Regions from separate parts of the Shewanella sp. MF05913 genome, predicted to be linked through region 3. Evidence: predicted binding sites of a transcription regulator. Region 3 holds the regulator's gene; each other region holds the start of a gene.
The links. Region 3 encodes sigma-54, which starts transcription at its own class of promoters, with help from an activator protein. Its sites were predicted from a motif close to GTTGGCACGNNNNTNGNNT; they were not measured.
Positions count from the first base shown of each region.

Region 1: a site for sigma-54 is predicted at 1,957-1,975, ahead of glnA (glutamate--ammonia ligase). Genes of this name have one in related genera too.
Region 2: a site for sigma-54 is predicted at 2,425-2,443, ahead of AC19MV_RS15625 (DUF4097 family beta strand repeat-containing protein). Genes of this name have one in related genera too.

Region 1 is NZ_JCAYNT010000004.1:124,744-129,011, reverse strand. It holds gene typA (translational GTPase TypA) at 1-1,594, opposite strand, end outside; gene glnA (glutamate--ammonia ligase) at 2,082-3,491, shown strand; gene AC19MV_RS07615 (PDC sensor domain-containing protein) at 3,682-4,268, shown strand, end outside.
Region 2 is NZ_JCAYNT010000014.1:54,642-58,909, forward strand. It holds gene AC19MV_RS15610 (NADP(H)-dependent aldo-keto reductase) at 8-1,048, opposite strand; gene AC19MV_RS15615 (GNAT family N-acetyltransferase) at 1,195-1,707, opposite strand; gene yjjX (inosine/xanthosine triphosphatase) at 1,691-2,263, opposite strand; gene AC19MV_RS15625 (DUF4097 family beta strand repeat-containing protein) at 2,544-3,347, shown strand; gene AC19MV_RS15630 (ribonuclease H1 domain-containing protein) at 3,746-4,268, shown strand, end outside.
Region 3 is NZ_JCAYNT010000002.1:518,297-522,564, reverse strand. It holds gene rapZ (RNase adapter RapZ) at 1-851, opposite strand, end outside; gene ptsN (PTS IIA-like nitrogen regulatory protein PtsN) at 848-1,291, opposite strand; gene hpf (ribosome hibernation promoting factor) at 1,294-1,581, opposite strand; gene AC19MV_RS05725 (RNA polymerase factor sigma-54) at 1,606-3,090, opposite strand; gene lptB (LPS export ABC transporter ATP-binding protein) at 3,499-4,230, opposite strand; gene lptA (lipopolysaccharide transport periplasmic protein LptA) at 4,227-4,268, opposite strand, start outside.

The DNA of each region.
Region 1 (4,268 bases), on a different contig from region 3:
CGTTAGCACGAGCATGGATACCCACTACTTGACCTTCGTATACTTCGGCCGCGTGGCCAATAAACAGACGACCACGGTCTTGTAAACCGAATAGTGCGAACGTTAATGACTTACCTGTAGCATTTGAAATCAATACACCGTTAGCACGTTGACCGATGTCACCGCCTTTATGTGGACCGTAGTGATCAAATGAGTGATAAATCAAACCAGTACCTGAAGTAGCAGTTAAGAACTCAGTTTGGAAACCAATTAAGCCACGGCTTGGGATAATGAAGTCGATACGGACACGACCTTTACCGTCAAGTTGCATGTCTTTCATTTCAGCTTTACGTGTACCTAATTTTTCAATTACGGTACCTTGATGATCTTCTTCAACGTCAACTGTTACGGTTTCATATGGTTCACATAGCTCACCATCGATTGTTTTTAGAATAACTTCTGGACGAGATACGGCTAATTCATAACCTTCACGACGCATGTTTTCAATTAAAATCGATAAGTGTAATTCACCACGGCCTGATACGCGGAAACGATCTGGGCTGTCTGTTTCTTCAACACGTAATGCTACGTTGTGAACTAATTCAGTTTGTAAACGCTCAAGAATGTTACGTGAAGTTACATACTTACCTTCTTTACCCGCGAACGGAGAAGTGTTTACTTGGAATGTCATCGTTAGTGTTGGTTCATCAACCGTTAACGGTGGCATTGCCTCTACTGCATTCACTGCACAAATTGTGTCAGAAATCTTAAGCTCGCCTAAACCTGTAATAGCAACGATGTCGCCCGCGTTAGCGATTTCAACTTCAGTGCGGTCTAGACCCATGTAACCTAATACCTGGCCCATTTTACCGTTACGTTTCTTACCGTCAGCACCAATAATGGTCACTTGTTGGTTAGTCTTAACGCTACCACGAGTAATACGGCCAATACCGATAACACCCACGTATGAGTTATAATCGATTTGAGAAATTTGCATTTGGAATGGCGCTTCTGCATCTGCGTCTGGGAAAGACACTTTCTCAACGATGGTTTGGAATAGCGGCGTCATGTCAGTGCTAGTTTCTTCTGGATCTAAAGTCGCGAAACCATTTAACGCAGAAGCATAAACAATAGGGAAATCTAACTGTTCGTCAGTAGCACCTAAGTTAACGAATAAATCGAATACTTGGTCAATAACCCAATCTGGACGAGCACTTGGACGGTCAATTTTGTTAATAACAACAATTGGCTTAAGGCCTTGAGCGAACGCTTTTTTGGTTACAAAGCGAGTTTGTGGCATTGGGCCATCAACTGCATCAACCAATAGTAATACTGAATCAACCATAGATAGAACACGTTCTACTTCACCACCGAAATCAGCGTGGCCAGGAGTGTCTACGATATTGATGCGGTAGTCGTTCCACTGGATGGCAGTATTCTTTGCCAGAATGGTGATCCCACGTTCTTTTTCAAGATCGTTAGAATCCATAACCCGCTCAGTAGCTTCTCCACGAGATGCAAGGGTTCCTGACTGCGCCAACATTTTATCAACCAGGGTTGTTTTGCCATGGTCAACGTGGGCAATAATGGCGATGTTACGTAAATTCTCTAACACGGATAAACCTCTAAACCAGCAAACAAAAAAAGGGGGCTTTATAGCGACTGAATAATCATAGACACCATAAAAAAGCGTGCCATTCTACTTCAGCACGGCTTTTGTAGATAGGATTATTTTTGAACACATCAATTTTTTCAGCTTGCTCGAGCTCAAAAAACACGTTAAAACCTTTATTTAAGTCATAGTAACAAGCTTGTCATACACAAATGTGACATTGGCTAAAACTTTATCAATTTGCATATGCACCACAATGGACTTTTGCACCACATTGAAACATAGTGGTGCACAAGATTGGTGCGAAGCGTTTGTTTTGTTGATCTTTGATATTTTCAAAATTAACAAAATCAAAAGGTTAACTAATTGGCATGATTATCGCTTTAATGGCAGTAATCGTAAAAATGAAAATTCGTTTTCCAGATGCACCATCTGGCGAATACCAAGATTATATTAAGGGACAACCCTTTACCCTACCGGAGGCTTAAGAATGTCAGTTGAATCAGTTTTAAAGCAACTTGAAGAGTTAGAAGTTAAGTTTGTTGATTTGCGCTTTACCGACACTAAAGGTAAAGAACAGCATGTTTCTATTCCATCTCATCAAGTAAATGAAGATTTTTTTGAAGACGGCAAAATGTTTGATGGTTCTTCAATCACAGGTTGGAAAGGCATCAATGAATCAGACATGGTATTAATGCCTGATCCAACTACATTCGTTTTAGACCCATTTACCGAAGAAACAACAGCCCTTATTCGCTGTGATATTTTAGAGCCAGGCACTATGACTGGTTATGACCGTGACCCACGTTCAATTGCTAAAAAGGCAGAAGCATACCTTGTGTCTACTGGTATCGCTGACACCGTATTGATTGGTCCAGAACCAGAATTCTTCTTATTCGACGACGTGCGTTTTGGCACTGATATGTCAGGTTGTTTCGTTAAAATCGACGCAAAAGAAGCGGCTTGGAACTCAGGCACTAGCTATGCAGATGGCAACACAGGTCACCGTCCAATGGTTAAAGGGGGTTACTTCCCAGTCGCGCCTGTCGATTCATCACAAGACTTACGTTCAGCAATGTGTTTAGTGCTTGAAGAAATGGGTCAAGTTGTTGAAGCGCATCACCATGAAGTGGCTACAGCGGGTCAAAACGAAATCGCTACACGTTTTAACACCTTGACTAAAAAAGCAGATGAAATCCAAATTCTAAAATACGTTGTTCATAACATGGCTCACGCTTATGGAAAGACAGCGACATTTATGCCAAAACCAATCGTTGGCGACAACGGTAGTGGTATGCATGTTCACCAATCTTTAGCTAAAGACGGTGTTAACTTATTCGCGGGTGACAAGTACGCTGGCTTAAGCGAAATGGCATTGTTCTATATTGGTGGTATTATCAAGCACGCTCGTGCATTGAACGCATTCACCAACCCAAGCACTAACTCTTATAAGCGTTTAGTGCCGCATTTTGAAGCGCCAGTTATGTTAGCTTACTCAGCACGTAACCGTAGTGCATCAATTCGTATTCCAGTGGTACCAAGCCCTAAAGGCCGTCGTATCGAAGCGCGTTTCCCTGATCCACATGCAAACCCATACTTAGGTTTTGCGGCACTATTAATGGCTGGTCTTGACGGTATTCAAAACAAGATCCACCCAGGTGAAGCAATGGATAAAGACTTGTATGACTTACCTGCTGAAGAAGCAGCTGAGATCCCACAAGTAGCAACGTCTTTAGAAAATGCTCTTGAGAATCTACAAGCGGATCATGAGTTCTTAACTAAAGGTGGCGTATTCAGTGAAGACTTCATCCAATCTTATATCGCAATTAAGAAAGGTGAAGCTGAGCGTGTTGCACGTACTACTCACCCATTAGAGTTTGAGATGTACTACAGCCTATAATGAGTCGGTTTTTATAAACGACTCAGTATTGCAAAATACTCAACCCCGATAAGCAATTATCGGGGTTTTTTGTTATACAGTATGTTGCAAATGTAAACAGATGTGTCTAAGGTGTTGCGTTCGTATTTTTCCGCACGGCAATATTTCCCCTGCCATTGTATTGCTCAAAAGTTCTGCATATGAGAATTAGATGAAATTATCATTTAGGTATTTGTTATTAATTGCGATGACCTTGGTGTCTTTGATACCTATTTGTGTATTAGCGTTGTGGACCAGCCATAATGCGCTCGATAATGAATATCGAACGGTTCATGACAAACATTTATTGTTAGCAAAAAACTTATCACAAGCACTAGACCGCTATAGTGTCGACGCGTTATCAATATTTAATCGCGCCACTGATTCTGTTATTAAACAGCAAATTTCCTCCGAATTTATTTCACTTTTTAAAGACATTGATGTTGAGTCTGTTGGTGAATATAACGCTCAAGGCCAGCTCGTCAACGTGTTATTTGGTCCCGCACAATCACAGCCTTTATCGTTAATCGAGGGTGATAATATTTTTGATCTTTCTCAATTATCTAGCGCAACGTTTACTGACGTGCATAAATTCGGTGTCACGAATCCAACCTTGTATATGATCCGTAAAGATAACCAGCAACGTATCTGGTTGGCGGTAATGAATCCTGCATTTATTGGTTTATTGCAGTCTGCGGTTAAATTTGGCAAAAAAGGCCATGCTGCTATTGTCGATCGCCAAGGTAATGTGTTGGCTCA
Region 2 (4,268 bases), on a different contig from region 3:
ATCGAGTTTACGGACAAGGAAAACGATACAGTGTTGATAGTTCATTAATCCTAACCATTAATTCCGTCGATAATGTCACTTTATGGCTGTCGATATTTTGTTTGAGCTGATGCAAGTCTGTTGCGCCAATAATGTTAGAGGCCACAAATTTACGGCTATTAACAAACGCTAAGGCCATTTCTGTTGGGGTTAAGCCAAACTCGCGCGCCAGGTCGATATAGGCCTGAGTGGCTTGTAATGCAACTTGTGTGCTGTTGTAACGAGCAAAACGTTTGTATACCGTTAAGCGCGCGCCTTCCGGCCATTGATCATTTTCATATTTACCCGTCAACATCCCAAATGCCAATGGCGAATAAGCCAGTAGTGGTACGTCTTCGCGGTGACTGATTTCAGACATGGCTATCTCATAACTGCGATTGAGTAAGTTATAAGGATTTTGCACACTGACAATACGCGGTAAATCGTGTTTTTCAGCCAATTTAAGGTATTTCATAAAGCCCCAAGGGGTTTCGTTCGAAATCCCAATATAACGGACTTTACCTTGTTTTATGACTTCAGCGAGGGCTTCGAGGGTGTCTAAAATAGGCGTGTAATGTTCATCTTCATCGTGCTCATACATCATTTCGCCAAAGAAATTGGTATTCCTGTCAGGCCAATGCACTTGGTATAAATCGATGGTGTCGATTTGTAACCGACTCAGTGAGTCATCAACAGCTTGATGTACATTGCGCCAGTCTAGGGCCATATTGTCGCGAATATAGTCGCCTTTACCCCCAGGCGCGGCGATTTTAGTGGCGATAACGAGCTCGTCACGATTACCTTGCGCTTTTAAGTAGCAACCTAAAATGCGTTCGGTTTCGCCTTGAGTTTCAGCTTTGGGTGGCACTGGATACATCTCAGCGGTATCAATAAAGTTAACGCCTTGGCCAATGGCATAGTCAAGTTGAGCGAAAGCTTGTGCTTGGGTATTTTGTTCACCCCAAGTCATCGTCCCAAGGCAAATTTTACTCACCTCAAGCGTAGAATGTCCGATACGTTGATATTCCATTACCTTCCTCCTATGGAATGTGCTTAATTTTAGGCTACCAAGCTTTTGCATCCGTGCAAAGCGCTATTAAACGGTTAGGAGAGGACTGCTTAAAAAACACTCTAAAGTAAGCTGGGTGGTAGGTAAATTAATGGCATGCTTTTTAGCTATAAGTCCATTATCATGGCGATTTCGCAGGCATCGTGACCGGTTTCGCCTAAATGCTGACAGTGTTTAAATCCTAATTTTTCATAGAGCGCTAAGGCTTCAACTAACACTGTTGTGGTTTCTAAATACATCGATTGATATTGCTGGTTTTTAGCAAACTCAATGCATTGCTGGGTAAGTTTTTTGGCCATGCCCTGGCCGCGGATGGCGCGGTTAAAATACATTTTTTGCAGTTCGCACACGCCAATATTCCCCGCAAGCGCTGCAACGCCGGCGCCGCCAACGACCTTACCTTGGTATTCAATCACCCAATATTGTGAGCCTTGTGCTTGATACACTTCACTTAAGCTGTCGAGGGTTTTATCAGCCACGCTAAAGCCTTTATCTGGGGTTAAGCCGTATTCTGCCGACACTTCACGGATAACCGCGGCTATTGCGGCATCATCTTGCGCTGTGAGTCTACGGATTATGGCATTGACGCTGTGGCTTGAAATACTAGAGTGTTGAGTCATTAAATAATTCCGCATTAATAAAAGGGGTCATGGCCAGTAGCAGCGCCTGGGTATAAATGCTTTCACGAGTGGCTAAACCTTGGGTCAGTAAGCCTATCGCGCCGCCTTTTTGTTTGATATTTTGGGTGCTAAACATTCGGTCCATCACATGGCCGAGTTCTTCGCCCGCGGCTAGAGCATCATATACGGTCGGCGGTAAGGGTAAGTTGGCGCTACGGCCGACCGATAAAGTGTCATTACTGATAATCGCCATATAAGCAAACGTGGCAGGGCCATGATCGAATTGGTCAACGCCGCCTTCCATTGCCACATAAAAGTCTGCAACTTGTGCCTGTTGTTGACAATAACGAGCACGATTAATGGCGCCTAGTTTGGTTTCTGCTTCGGTCATCGGTTGTTCTGCCACTTGCGAGGGTGCATGCATACCTTGGCAGCGCACAGTGCTGTTGGGGTAATACTGCGCTATGGCGTTTTTGGCAGCATTTATTTTTACTGGATTGGTAGAGCCGACAATGATATCGATGCAATGAAGATGGTCGTGTTGAATTGTTGTCATAAGTTGTCGTTATTCGTTGTTCAATATTTGTTATTCAATATTGGATTTATCGGGTAGTGATATTCACCACTTTGTGTTGTTTTAGGTGAAGTTTTAATTTTTTAGCTCAATGAGTATTATCATAAAATAATTATAAGCGATTTAAAACAACAGCTTACTTTTTTGGTATGAAACCTGCTTAGTGATAGCTATCAGGTGATGATATGTATTAGTCAGTTTGCGACTAACCTTGTGTATCAGCCTATTCTATTTCGAATCTCTTTTAAAAGGAATTTAACCTATGTCTATTCGTATTGCGACCATTAGCCTAACTGTAGGTTTAGTATTAGGTGCGACGATTTTTGGCGCGTCATACACTGAAGCTGAGTCGATATTCTCGTTAGCAGATTCTGCCGACGTGAATGCAGAACTAACACATACCCAACAAAAAATGACCCTAGACAGCCAATCACTAAACCAATTAGTGGCTAATACTGGCGCGGGTAAATTAACCGTTAAAGGGGTAGAGGGGCAAACAAACATTGAAGTCACGGCCGATATTTATACGGATAAAGACAGCGACGATGTTGAGATTGAATTAACCTTAAACAAACAAGGCGACAATGGCATGTTTGTTGCCGATATTCAGTCTGACGGTTTTATGGAGCAATCTCCTTTTATCGATGTGTTACTGACTGTACCAGCGGCTTTAGCGCTAGATATTACCGACGGTTCTGGCTCGATTAAGATAACTGATGTAGCGGCCGCCATTAAACTTAAAGACGGCTCCGGTAGCATTGTGATGGACCATGTCGGCGCAGTGACGCTGGCTGATGGTTCTGGTTCAATTAATATGAAAAATGTGACTGGTGATGTGACCTTGCAAGACGGTTCTGGCTCTATTAACATCTCACAAGTGCTAGGTGATATTGAGGTGAGCGATGGTTCTGGCTCGATTAATATCGATCAGGTTAACGGTAAAGTCACCATTAGTGATGGTTCTGGTGGCATTAATGTCAGTAATACTAAAGGACTTGAGATTGTGAGCGCAGGCTCTGGCGGGGTGAATCATCAGCATATAGATGGCCCAATTATCGTCAACTAGTCATATTGTGCGTTGTTGTTTTGATTGATTTGAATAAACAATCAGCAAAACCTGCCTATGTTGTAGGTTTTGTTTTAAAGCCAAAATTAATCGTGGCATGATGTGATACCATTCCGCATTAATAAGTGACCACTCAGAATGCATCCAGCGGTTTTTGATTAAGGCGTCGCTATGTAGTAATGGTTGTTCCCTTTCAAATAGCGAGAACGCAGAGCAAAAGGCGCTGGGGCATTCCTTTCAGGCGAGTTTTAAAAGGGCTTACACTGCGTTGCATGACTTCGAAAGAGAACAACTATTCATTCAGTCATACGCCTTGTTTAATCCCTTTTAAATTCTCGCTGAGAGATCATTTACTAACGCGGAATGGTATTGCATTGATTTGGCAAGGATAAACCACAATGGCAAAGAAGTATTATGTAGTTTGGGCAGGGCGCGAAACGGGTATTTTTACCAGCTGGGATGTGACCAAACGTTCCGTTGATAAGTTTCCTCAGGCTAAATACAAATCCTTTACCACTGAAGCTGAAGCGAAAGCGGCTTTTGCCAAGTCGCCGCACAGCAGTATTGGCAAGGCTTCCGCTAAATCATCGGACACGAAAACGACAAGCACTAAGGCGAAAGCGAGCAGCAGTACTGCAACCCAAGCGTCTAACAATGCGGTACTGTCGCAGTTTGATGTAGTGATTTACACCGATGGCGGTTGTGAGCCCAATCCGGGTAAAGCGGGTTCTGGTATTGCAGTATATCGTCAAGCTCAACTTGCCGAGCTATGGTATGGTTCATTCAACCCTAATGGCACCAACAATACCGCAGAGCTTAATGCATTACATCAAGCCTTATTGATGGCTAAAACGGCTTTAGATGCCGGGCATAGCGTGCAGATTATGAGTGACTCGCAATATTCTATTAAGTGCATTAGCG
Region 3 (4,268 bases):
TCACTGATATTTAGCTCTCTGTGGCGGGCGTTGACTGTGTGTTTACTGCCTTGTCTAAATCGCTTAGCGAGTTGGTCGGTGATATAAACTGAGCGATGTTGTCCGCCTGTACAGCCGATGGCGATGGTTAAATAACTGCGATTATTACGCTCTAAATGTGGCATCCAGGTTTCGAATAGATTTTCGATTTGCCAAATAAACTTATTCACCAGAGGCTGACGGCCAAGAAACTCTTGCACAGGCTCATCAAGACCTGTTAATGGTCTTAATTCTATTTCCCAGTGCGGGTTAGGTAAAAAGCGCACGTCGAACATAAAGTCTGCTTCGGTCGGCATACCGTGTTTAAAGCCAAACGATTCAAAATTAATCACTAACTCTTTATCAACACTGCCAAGCAATATTTGTCTTACTTGATCGCTTAGCTCGTAAATATTGAGTGCCGATGTATCGACATAGTGATCAACCATTTTGGCGATAGGTTCGAGTAAGCGGCCTTCTAATTTAATCGCTTCTTGTAATGAAATATGGTTTTTAGATAGCGGGTGTAATCTGCGGGTTTCGCTGTAGCGTTTAAGTAAAACTTTGTCGCTAGAGTTTAAGAAAAAACTGGTAATTTCGGTATCAGGTTGCAGTATTTCAAGTTGTTCTTGAAGCACTTTGCCTTGTTCGGCAATATTGCGCACATCAACACTAATCGCTACGAGGTCATTACTGCCTTTTAACTGAGCCAATAAGGTGCCAATTAGCGGCAATGGCAGGTTATCAACACAGTAATAGCCTAGGTCTTCTAGTACTCTTAATGCTACTGATTTACCTGAGCCTGACCGTCCTGATACGATAACAAGTTTCATGCCGTAATTACCTGATAGAGTTCTGTAGAATCGTGGATTTTACGCAGCTGTTTTAGTACTTGTTTGTCGCTGAGTTTTTGGGCCATCGAAGATAAGGTGCTTAAGTGTTGTTGGCACTGATCTGCAGGAACTAATAATGCAAATAAGATATCGACAGGTTGTTTATCGATGGCATCGAACGAAATGGGTTCTTCGCATTTTACAAAGATCGCAATAGGGTGATCGATTGTCGTTAATCGGCCATGAGGTATTGCAATACCATTACCTATACCTGTGCTACCCATTTTTTCTCTTGCGATAAGGCTTTCAAACACCTCTTGCGAAGACAGGGTCGGGTACTGGGCAGCGACTAAATCGCTGATAAGTTCCAGTACCTTTTTCTTACTGCCCGGTGTGGCACAGGTGGTGCATTCCGGCTGCAGGATGGTACAAAGTTCCATCGTTAGTGTTTTGTATACTTCTCTTTGTGTTTAATTACCTGACGATCGAGCTTATCTATCAGGGCGTCTATTGCTGCATACATGTCTGTATGTTCTGACATTGCAAAAATTTCTCCGCCCTTTAGGCTGACTTTAGCTTCTGCTTTTTGTTGTAATTTTTCTACGTTGAGTACAACGTGAACATTATTGATCTGATCGAAGTGTCGTTCAAGCTTTGAAAACTTTTCCTGAACGTATTCACGTAAAGATTCGGTTATTTCAACATGATGCCCTGATAAATTGATCTGCATTACACTTCTCCATTGTTGAGTGATTTATAAACTCTTACGTTGGTTTGAGGGCGGTATCATCATTGCCTCACGGTATTTTGCAATCGTACGACGAGCAACGTTTATGCCCTGTTCGGCCAATAGTTGAGCCATTTTGCTGTCGCTAAGCGGCTTTTTCTGGTTTTCTGCAGCAACCAACTTTTTAATAAATGCGCGGATTGCTGTCGATGAGCACTCTCCGCCATCATCAGTGCTGACATGGCTAGAGAAAAAGTATTTTAATTCAAACAACCCTCGTGGGGTGTGCATGTATTTTTGAGTGGTCACGCGCGAAATGGTCGATTCATGCATTTCTACGGCTTCAGCAATGTCATTTAATACCATAGGTTTCATGGCTTCTTCGCCATATTCGAAAAAACCTTGTTGGAATTGCACAATGCAATTGGCTACTTTTAACAGGGTATCGTTACGGCTTTCAATGCTTTTGATAAACCATTTAGCTTCTTGCAAATGACCTCGTATAAACTGAGTATCAGATGGGTTTTTACTGCTGCGAGCCATTGCAGCATATTGCTGATTAACACCTATTTTAGGCATGTTATCTGGATTGAGTTCAACAACCCAACGGCCATTCTTTTTAAATACTGTGACATCAGGGATTACGTATTCGTCATCGACGGCAGTAATCAATAAGCCAGGACGCGGATTAAGAGATTGAATTAAGGTAATGGCATCACGTAACTCATCTTCTTTTAAACGCGTTTTACGCATTAATAATCTAAAGTCACGCCCAGCGATTAAATCCAAATAATCTTTGATGAGCATTCGCGCATTTTCAATGTGCGGAGTTGAGTCTGCATATTGTGACAGTTGAATGAGTAAACATTCACTAAGGTCACGTGCAGCAACACCTACGGGGTCAAAATGTTGAATTCGCTTTAACACCGCTTGAACCTCATCAAGCTCAACATTTTCATCGCCCATAGCTTCTAGTATTTCTTCAGTGCTTTGGGTTAGATAGCCGCGTTCATCTATTGCGTCAATGATGGCTGTTGCGATGGCAAGGTCGGTGTCTGAAAATGGCGTTAAGTTTTTTTGCCACTCTAAATGTTCATATAAGCCTTCGGTGGTTTCCCCTTGAAAAGGCATATCATCGTCACGCATGCTGGCACTACCAGACCCTGACATCGGTGAGGCGGTATAGACTTCATCCCAGGTTGTGTCCATGGGCATGTCGTCCATGGTTTCTTTACTGATGGATTCTGTGGTATCGATGGTTGAAGTATCTTTTTCGACACTCACATTACTGTTGTCACTGAAGTCTGTGTCTGATTGATCGCGACTTTCTTTTAAGGGATCTTTAGCTTGAGAAAATTCATCTTCTATTTCAAGCAATGGATTTGAGTCCAGCGCCTGTTGGATTTCTTGCTGTAGCTCCAATGAAGATAATTGCAGCAAGCGGATGGCTTGCTGCAATTGAGGGGTCATAGTGAGATGCTGACCCATTTTAAGTTGGAGTGACGCTTTCATTTACCGCTTATCCCTAGATGATTTCCATAAAAATAACAATCTCGAAAAACTGTAATGGGGTGTCACGTACGTCAATGACATTTCACGCAATTTAGGTATCGTTCAATGGAATGAATTAGATAGGCTAAAAGGCGGATACCCAATCAACTTGAAGATACGTGTTTCAGAGCTTCACCGTGTTTTCAATACTAGGCGCGTTAATGCGGTAATGTAGGCACCTTATAAATTAACGCAACAACGTAGTGGGAACACGGTGAAACTCCCAAGGGGCAAGTTTTACACGCGTTCATGCTGTGTTATTGATTTTGGAAAGGGAACGACCATTAACCGCAATCAATGCCTTGCCTAAACGCGTGTAAATTCTTGCTGAAATCGAGTATCTTCAGGTTGTTTGGGTATATAACCTAACTATAGCTTGAATTGTTCACCTAAGTACACAGCTCGAACTTGTTGATTGCTCAAGATCTCTTCAGGCGTACCTTCGGCAATTAAATTACCTTGGCTTACGATGTAAGCTCTTTCACATACATCGAGTGTTTCGCGAACATTATGGTCGGTAATCAGTACGCCTAATCCACGACTTTTTAGCTGTTGGATAATTTTTTTAATGTCGATAACCGAAATCGGATCAACACCCGCAAAAGGTTCATCAAGCAAAATGAATTTAGGGTTAGCAGCGAGTGCTCGGGCAATTTCGACTCGACGGCGTTCACCGCCAGACAATGACATGCCTTGGCTGTCGCGAATGTGAGTAATGTGAAACTCTTCCAATAAATGCTGGAGCTGTTCAATACGTTCTTCATTACTGAGTTCTTTGCGGGTTTGTAACACCGCCATGATATTGTCGTGCACGGTGAGTTTTCGAAAAATACTGGCTTCTTGTGGTAAATAGCCAATCCCTTTACGGGCTCTAAGGTGCATTGGGTCAGCGGTGAGGTCGTCATTATCAATTAATATACGGCCTTTATCACTTTTAACTAACCCTACAACCATGTAAAACGTGGTTGTTTTACCGGCACCATTAGGGCCAAGTAAACCGACAATCTGCCCCGTTTTTACTGTTAAGCTGACGTCTTTTACGACTTGACGCGCTTTATAACTTTTGGCTAGGTTTTCAGCTGTTAAGGTAATTTGGCTCATGGTTTTATCTGCTTGTTGACAGGGATCTCAGGCAGCTT